Regions from separate parts of the Streptomyces sp. GLSS-08 genome, predicted to be linked through region 1. Evidence: riboswitches for the same ligand, from Rfam matches in the RefSeq annotation. Region 1 holds a riboswitch; each other region holds the start of a gene.

Region 1 (2,254 bases):
GGCCTCCGGGGCGCCGCACTCCCCCTGGCTCTGCGGGTCGGTGCCCAGCAGGGTACGCACCAGGGGGTGGGCGCAGAAGAGTCCGTCGCGCACGCCGATGCCGTACTCGGCGGACAGCGCGGCCGCGAAGTGCGAGCTGTTCCAGCCCTCGACGACGAACGAGATGACGCCGACACGCGGGGCGTCGTCGCCGAAGAGCGACAGCACCCGCACCTCGGGCACCTCGGCGAGGCCCGCGCGGACCGTGTCGATGAGGTGCTGCTCGCGGGCCACCAGGGTGTCGAACCCGGCCTCGGTCAGCGCCTTGCAGGCTGACGCGATGGAGTGGACACCGATCACGTTCGGCGAGCCGGCCTCGTGCCGGGCCGCGCTCTCGTGCCACTCCACGTCGACCCCGCCGTCCGTGCGCCGCGACACCTTGCGGCTGGCGCCGCCGCCCGCGAGGTACGGCTCGGCCTCGGTCAGCCAGTCGGCGCGGCCGGCGAGGACCCCGGAGCCGAAGGGCGCGTAGAGCTTGTGCCCGGAGAAGGCGACCCAGTCGACGTCCAGGTCCTGCACGGACACCGGGTGGTGCGGGGCGAGCTGGGCTGCGTCGAGGACGATGCGCGCGCCGTGCGCGTGGGCGGCTGCGGCGAGCTCGCGCACCGGCCACAGCTCGCCGGTGACGTTGGAGGCACCGGTGACGCACACCAGGGCCGGCCCGTACGGGTCGCGGCCGGCCAGCGCCCGCTCCAGCGTCGCGACGGCCTCGCCCGGGGTGCGCGGGGCGTTCAGGTACGTCACTCGGGCGTCCCGCCAGGGCAGCAGCGAGGCGTGGTGCTCGGTCTCGAAGACGAAGACCTGGCAGTCGGCCGGCAGGGCGGAGGCGAGCAGGTTGAGCGAGTCGGTGGTGGAGCGGGTGAAGACGACCTGGTCGCCGGCGCGGCAGTCGAGGAACTCGGCGACGGTCCTGCGGGCGTTCTCGAAGAGGTCGGTGGACAGCTGGGACAGGTATCCGGCGCCGCGGTGCACGCTGCCGTAGTAGGGGGCGTACGCGGCGACGTCGTCCCACACCCGCTGCAGGGCGGGGGCGCTGGCCGCGTAGTCCAGCGCGGCGTACGTGACCTCGCCGCCGGTGACCAGCGGGACGGTGACATCCCGTCCCAGAACGGGCAGCGGGGCACAAACGGACCGGTCGGCGGCAGTGGTGGGGACAGACATGGCGAACTCCTGTGAGAAGCAGGCGGATTCGCTGTGCGGACGGCCCGTGAAGGGGGCGGCTCCGGCACAGGAAAAGGTGAAAAGGGTGTGCGGAGGCGGGGCGCTGCGCCCTATCGCATTCGCTTGCTCACAGAAGGCTCCCTCGACGACCAGGACCCCTGGTGAGGCGAGGGGTCCGCGCTTGCCGCAGACCTCGCTGCCTACGGCCTGGTCTTCACCCGGGGCACCCCGCCACGGACGGAGGGTTGCCGGACAGCCGGCCGGGGCCTCATGGCTGTCGCTCATGACCTGGTACAGCATCTTGCCAGAAGATCGTCGACGCGCAAGGCGCAGTCCAGAATCCGGACCGCGCCCCGCGCACCTCGCTTTCGGCTCAGGCGTGGCTGGCCGCGACCCACCGGTCGAGGGTCCGCTTGGCGGCCCCGGAGTCGATGGCCTCGGCCGCCTTCGCCATCCCCGCGCGGATCCGCTCCGCGAGCGGTCCGTCTCCGGGCTCCAGGGCGACCAGGGCCGCCGCCGAGTTCAGCAGCACCGCGTCCCGTACGGGCCCGGTCTCGCCGTCCAGCAGCCGCCGGGCGACCTCCGCGTTGTACGACGCGTCGGCGCCCCGCAGAGCCTCCACGGGGACGAGCCCGAGGCCGACGTCACGCGGGTCGAAGCTCTCCTCGCGGACCTTTCCCTCGCGGACGACCCACACCCTCGACGTGGCCGTGGTGGTCAGCTCGTCGAGACCGTCGTCGCCGCGGAAGACCAGCGAGGAGTGGCCGCGCTCCGCGAAGACACCGGCGACGATGGGCGCCATCCTGAGGTCGGCCACACCCACCGCCTGGGCCTTCACCCGGGCCGGGTTGGTCAGCGGGCCCAGGAAGTTGAAGGTGGTCCGGATCCCCAACTGCCCACGCGCGGCGGCCACATGACGCAGCGCCGGATGGAACTTCACCGCGAAGCAGAAGGTGATCCCGGCCTCCTCGGCCACCTCGGCAACCCGCTTGGGCGTCAGCTCCAGATTGACGCCGAGCTTCTCCAGGACGTCCGAGGCGCCGGACGCGCTCGA
Region 2 (2,254 bases), on a different contig from region 1:
GACCCCCACGGTCACGCCGCCCGCCGTCTCGGCGAAGATGCCCTCCGTCCGCGCCAGCAGCTTGATCGCGTCGACGATTTGCTCGTCGTCGACATCCTCCACCGCACCGCCGGTCCGGCGCGCGACGTCGAGGACGTACGGCCCGTCGGCCGGGTTGCCGATGGCGAGCGACTTGGCGATCGTGTTCGGCTTCTGCGGCCGTACGACGTCGTGTCCCGCCTTGTAGGCCACGGACACCGGCGAGCAGCCCTCGGCCTGGGCGCCGAAGATCTTGTACGGCCGGTCCTCGACGAGGCCGAGCCTGATCAGTTCCTGCAGCCCCTTGTCGATCTTCGTGAGCTGGGAGCCCGAGGCGATCGGCACGACCAGCTGGTCCGGCAGCCGCCAGCCGAGCTGCTCGCAGATCTCGTACGCGAGGGTCTTCGAGCCCTCCGCGTAGTACGGCCGCAGGTTGACGTTGACGAAGCCCCAGCCCTCGCCGGCCGGGTCGCCGATGAGTTCGGAGCAGAAGCGGTTGACGTCGTCGTAGTTGCCCTCGATGCCGACGAGTTCGCCGCCGTAGATCGCGGCCATGACGATCTTGCCCTGCTCCAGGTCGTGCGGGATGAACACGCAGGAGCGGAAGCCGGCCCGGGCGGCGGCGGCGCCGACGGCACCCGCCAGGTTGCCGGTGGAGGAGCAGGAGAGCGTGGTGAAGCCGAAGGCGCGGGCGGCCTCCAGGGCCTGTGCGACGACGCGGTCCTTGAAGGAGTGCGTCGGGTTGCCCGAGTCGTCCTTGACGAAGAGCTTGCCGGGGTCGACGCCCAGTTCGCGCGCGAGGTTGTCGGCCTGCACGAGCTTGGTCCAGCCCGGGTTGATGTTCGGCTTGTCGGCGACGTCCGCGGGGACGGGCAGCAGCGGCGCGTAGCGCCAGATGTTCGCGGGGCCCGCTTCGATGCGCTTGCGGAGTTCCTCGGTGTCGTACGCCGAGAAGTCGTAGGCGATCTCCAGCGGGCCGAAACACTCCTCGCAGGCGAAGACCGGGCCGAGCGGCACGCGGTGTCCGCATTCGCGGCAGGAGAGGGCCGCGGCGGGGCCGAGATCGACGGAGTCCGCGGCGGTGGAAGAGTCGGTGGTGCTTGCAACTGTCTGCGCAGCCATGGAGGCGAGGCCCTTTCTCCTCATCTTCCTCACGGCGCACTTCGCCGTGAGACGGATTTGGCACCTTCCCTAGCCGGGAGCCTCGCGACGCTGATCGGCGACGATCAGGACGAGACCGGCTGGAGGGTTGCCGGGGCTTCAACGGGCCGTATCCCTCTGCCCCTCTGGATGAGCGGTGTTCAGTTGTTGGTCGCGACGCGGGGACCGAGCCAGGACATGCAATGGTCATCCGCGTTGTTCAAGACTGTAACCGAAGGCCAGGACAGTTGAGATAGTCGTCCGAACCGCGAGATGGATCACACCCCGGCGGGGCGTGTGGTCGGACAGTGAGGAGCCCGGACCGTGCTGGAAGAAGTCGAGCGCTGGCTGAGCACCCGCTCCTGGTCCGTGACCGACCGTCCGCTCCACCAGCTGACGGCCGCCAAACGCACCACGGGGTCGACGGTCAGCGTCGTGCTGCCCGCCCTGAACGAGGAGGAGACCGTCGGGGCGATAGTCGCGGCCATCCGCCACGACCTGATGCTGCGGGTCCCGCTCGTCGACGAGATCGTCGTCGTCGACTCGGGCTCGTCCGACCGCACCTCCGAGGTGGCCGCCGCGGCGGGCGCCCGCGTGGTGCACCGGGACGACATCCTGCCGCGGCTCCCGCCCGTCCCCGGCAAGGGCGAGGTCCTGTGGCGGTCCCTGCTGGTGACGAGCGGGGACATCGTCTGTTTCGTCGACGCGGACCTGCGCGAGTTCTCCTCCGACTTCGTCACGGGGATCGTGGGCCCGCTGCTCACCGACCCGGGCGTGGCTCTCGTCAAGGCCATGTACGACCGGCCGCTGACCGTGTCCGACGGGTCCGCCTCCGGCAGAACCGCCGCGGGCCAGGGCGGCCGGGTGACCGAGCTGATGGCGCGTCCGCTCCTGAACATGCACTGGCCGCAGCTCGCGGGCTTCGTCCAGCCGCTGGGCGGCGAGTACGCGGCGCGCCGGTCGCTGCTGGAGCGGCTGCCGTTCCCCGTCGGGTACGGGGTGGAGCTGGGCATGCTGGTGGACGCGCTGCATCTGGTGGGTCTCGACGCGCTCGCCCAGGTCGACGTCGGGGTGCGCAGGCACCGCCACCAGGACG
Region 3 (2,254 bases), on a different contig from region 1:
CGCCCTCGAGAAGCGCGGCCAGGACCGCGTTGCGCAATGCCATGCGCCCAAGGCTAGGTGTCCACCCGCCTCCGTGAGTAATATCCTCCACACCTAATCAATTAGTTGACTATGAGAGGTGGGCGCGATGCATCCGTTCCGCAAGGCGGTGGAGGCGAACGACCACGCCGCGATCGAGGCGCTGCTGGCCGAGGACGTCGTGTTCACCAGCCCTGTCGTCTTCAAGCCGTACACCGGCCGGGCGATCACCGCGGCCATCGTGCGCGGTGTCTCCCGCGTCTTCACGGACTTCCACTACGTCCGGGAGATCGCCGGCGCCGACGGCGGCGACCACGCGCTGATCTTCCGGGCGAAGGTGGGCGACAAGGAGATCGAGGGCTGCGACTTCCTGCACCTCGACGAGGACGGCAAGATCGACGACCTCACGGTGATGGTCCGCCCGCTGTCGGCGGCCCAGGCGCTCCAGGAGGCGATGGCCGCGCAGTTCGAGCAGATCTCGCGGGAAGCGGTCGAGCGCGCGGACGGATAGTCGAGCGCGCGGACGGACGGCGGACGGATGGGGAGCGGCGGAGGCGGAACCCCCGCCGCCATGGTCTACCTCGGTCGTGCGGCCTGCGGCTGCACGGCACCGGCACGGCTCGTCCGTCCGCGGAACGCCGGGAGCGCGGCCAGCCGACGTACGTAGTCCCGGAGGTGTCCGTACGGGGCGAGCTCGTCCGGGTCTTCGAGGTGGACGAGGGCGACCCAGAGGTCCACGTCCGCGGCGGTCAGGTCGCGGCCCGAGGCGTAGGGCGCCGAGGCCAGCCGCCGGTTCAGCCGCCCGAGTGCGGCGGACCGCCTGTGCGGCGCTGCGGCCGGTACGACGTCGGCGTCCAGGAGTTCGCTCAGGGCGTCGATGTCCGCGGCGCGGGCCGGCGGGCGGAGCGCGGGAAGCCCGGTGCCGGTGCGGACGGCCAGACCCGCGAGGTCGCGCAGGATGTCGGGTGTGTGGTTGCTGACGACGCGTCCGGTCCAGCGGTCGCAGAGGGCGGGCGCGGTGAGCGGGCCCTCGTAGTGGTGCCAGGTGGCCTCGTAGGCCCGGCGCAGGGCCGCGAACCCGTCGGACCTCTCGCCGGTGTGCGCCAGGGGCGTGGTGGCGACGAAGTCCCCGAGGCCCAGCAGATCCAACGTGATCGAGACGCGCAGCGAACGGGGACAGTCGGTGCACAGGTACAGCCGGTAGCGGTGCGGTGCCGGGTAGAAGCCGCCTGCCAGGCCGACGCCGATACGGCTGTTGAGGCGGCGCGGGCTCGGCGACCCCGTGACGCGGGAACCGCGAACCGGGCCGGAGGTGCCGTCGGGACGTCCGGCGTCGGACGTGGTGCAGGGTGCGCTGGTGCTGGAGGCGTGCGACATGGTCTCGGGCATGACTCTCCACGGGTGAGGAAGTCCGGCCGCCCGCTGGGCGCCGCGACGAAACGGAGTGACTGCGCTCTCGTGCCGGTCCGGATCGTCGGGCTAGTACGCGCTGGAGACACGCGACAGATCGATGTGCAGGCGCCTCGTCAAATCGTTCCTGGGCATTCCCACCGGTCCTTGCTCGGGGCTCGCGAGATGCGAGACCACGCTTGTCCCGCCGCGCCGGCGGAACCCGGTCGTCACCCGGGGCACCCCGTCGCGGTGGAAGGGTTGCCTGCCAGCGGGCCGGGGCCGATGACCGTACGAGCAGGGAGCCTGCCCGCGGGGCGCTGACAATCGTGACCGTCCCGGTCAGTGTCGTCGCGCTCCGTGGGAGCGTCAAGAAGGCCCGCGCGAAGTCTCACGACGTGGTCGGGGCGGCCCGCCCGGGTGCCGGGGGAGGGACGCTGCCCGGAACCGGTTCGAGCAGTTCCCGCACCAGCGCGGCCACTTGCTCCGCCTCGATGAGGAAACCGTCGTGGCCGTACGGGGACACGACCGTACGGAGACGGTCCGCCGTGCCGATCCCGGCGGCCAACTCCGCCTGCTGATAGGGAGGGTAGAGCCGGTCGGAGTCGACCGCGGCCACCAGGGTCCGGGCCGTGACGCGGCTGAGCGCCGCCCGGACACCCCCGCGGCCCCGCCCGATGTCGTGGCTGTTCATGGCCTCCGCCAGCGCGACGTAGCTGCCCGCGTCGAAGCGGCGCACCAGCTTGGCGGCATGGTGGTCCAGGTACGACTCGACCTGGTACCGGCCGCCGTTCCACGGCTCCTCCGTGCCCTGGTACCCGCGGCCGAAGCGGGTCCGCAGCTCCGG

Evidence for each region. Region 1 has a riboswitch for S-adenosylmethionine ahead of AC0ZLC_RS31520 (aminotransferase class V-fold PLP-dependent enzyme). Riboswitches for the same ligand answer to the same signal wherever they lie in the genome.
Region 2: linked by a shared signal. The riboswitch ahead of thrC (threonine synthase) and the one ahead of AC0ZLC_RS31520 (aminotransferase class V-fold PLP-dependent enzyme) in region 1 are both predicted to bind S-adenosylmethionine.
Region 3: linked by a shared signal. The riboswitch ahead of AC0ZLC_RS07220 (glutathione S-transferase family protein) and the one ahead of AC0ZLC_RS31520 (aminotransferase class V-fold PLP-dependent enzyme) in region 1 are both predicted to bind S-adenosylmethionine.

The regions. Positions count from the first base shown of each region.
Region 1 is NZ_JBWJAQ010000028.1:8,017-10,270, reverse strand. It holds gene AC0ZLC_RS31520 (aminotransferase class V-fold PLP-dependent enzyme) at 1-1,200, opposite strand, end outside; SAM riboswitch class IV at 1,373-1,489, opposite strand; gene trpD (anthranilate phosphoribosyltransferase) at 1,574-2,254, opposite strand, start outside.
Region 2 is NZ_JBWJAQ010000019.1:24,395-26,648, reverse strand. It holds gene thrC (threonine synthase) at 1-1,140, opposite strand, end outside; SAM riboswitch class I at 1,158-1,315, opposite strand; gene AC0ZLC_RS27570 (glucosyl-3-phosphoglycerate synthase) at 1,483-2,254, shown strand, end outside.
Region 3 is NZ_JBWJAQ010000003.1:380,278-382,531, forward strand. It holds gene AC0ZLC_RS07210 (PadR family transcriptional regulator) at 1-43, opposite strand, end outside; gene AC0ZLC_RS07215 (nuclear transport factor 2 family protein) at 128-529, shown strand; gene AC0ZLC_RS07220 (glutathione S-transferase family protein) at 595-1,407, opposite strand; SAM riboswitch class IV at 1,599-1,742, opposite strand; gene metX (homoserine O-acetyltransferase MetX) at 1,799-2,254, opposite strand, start outside.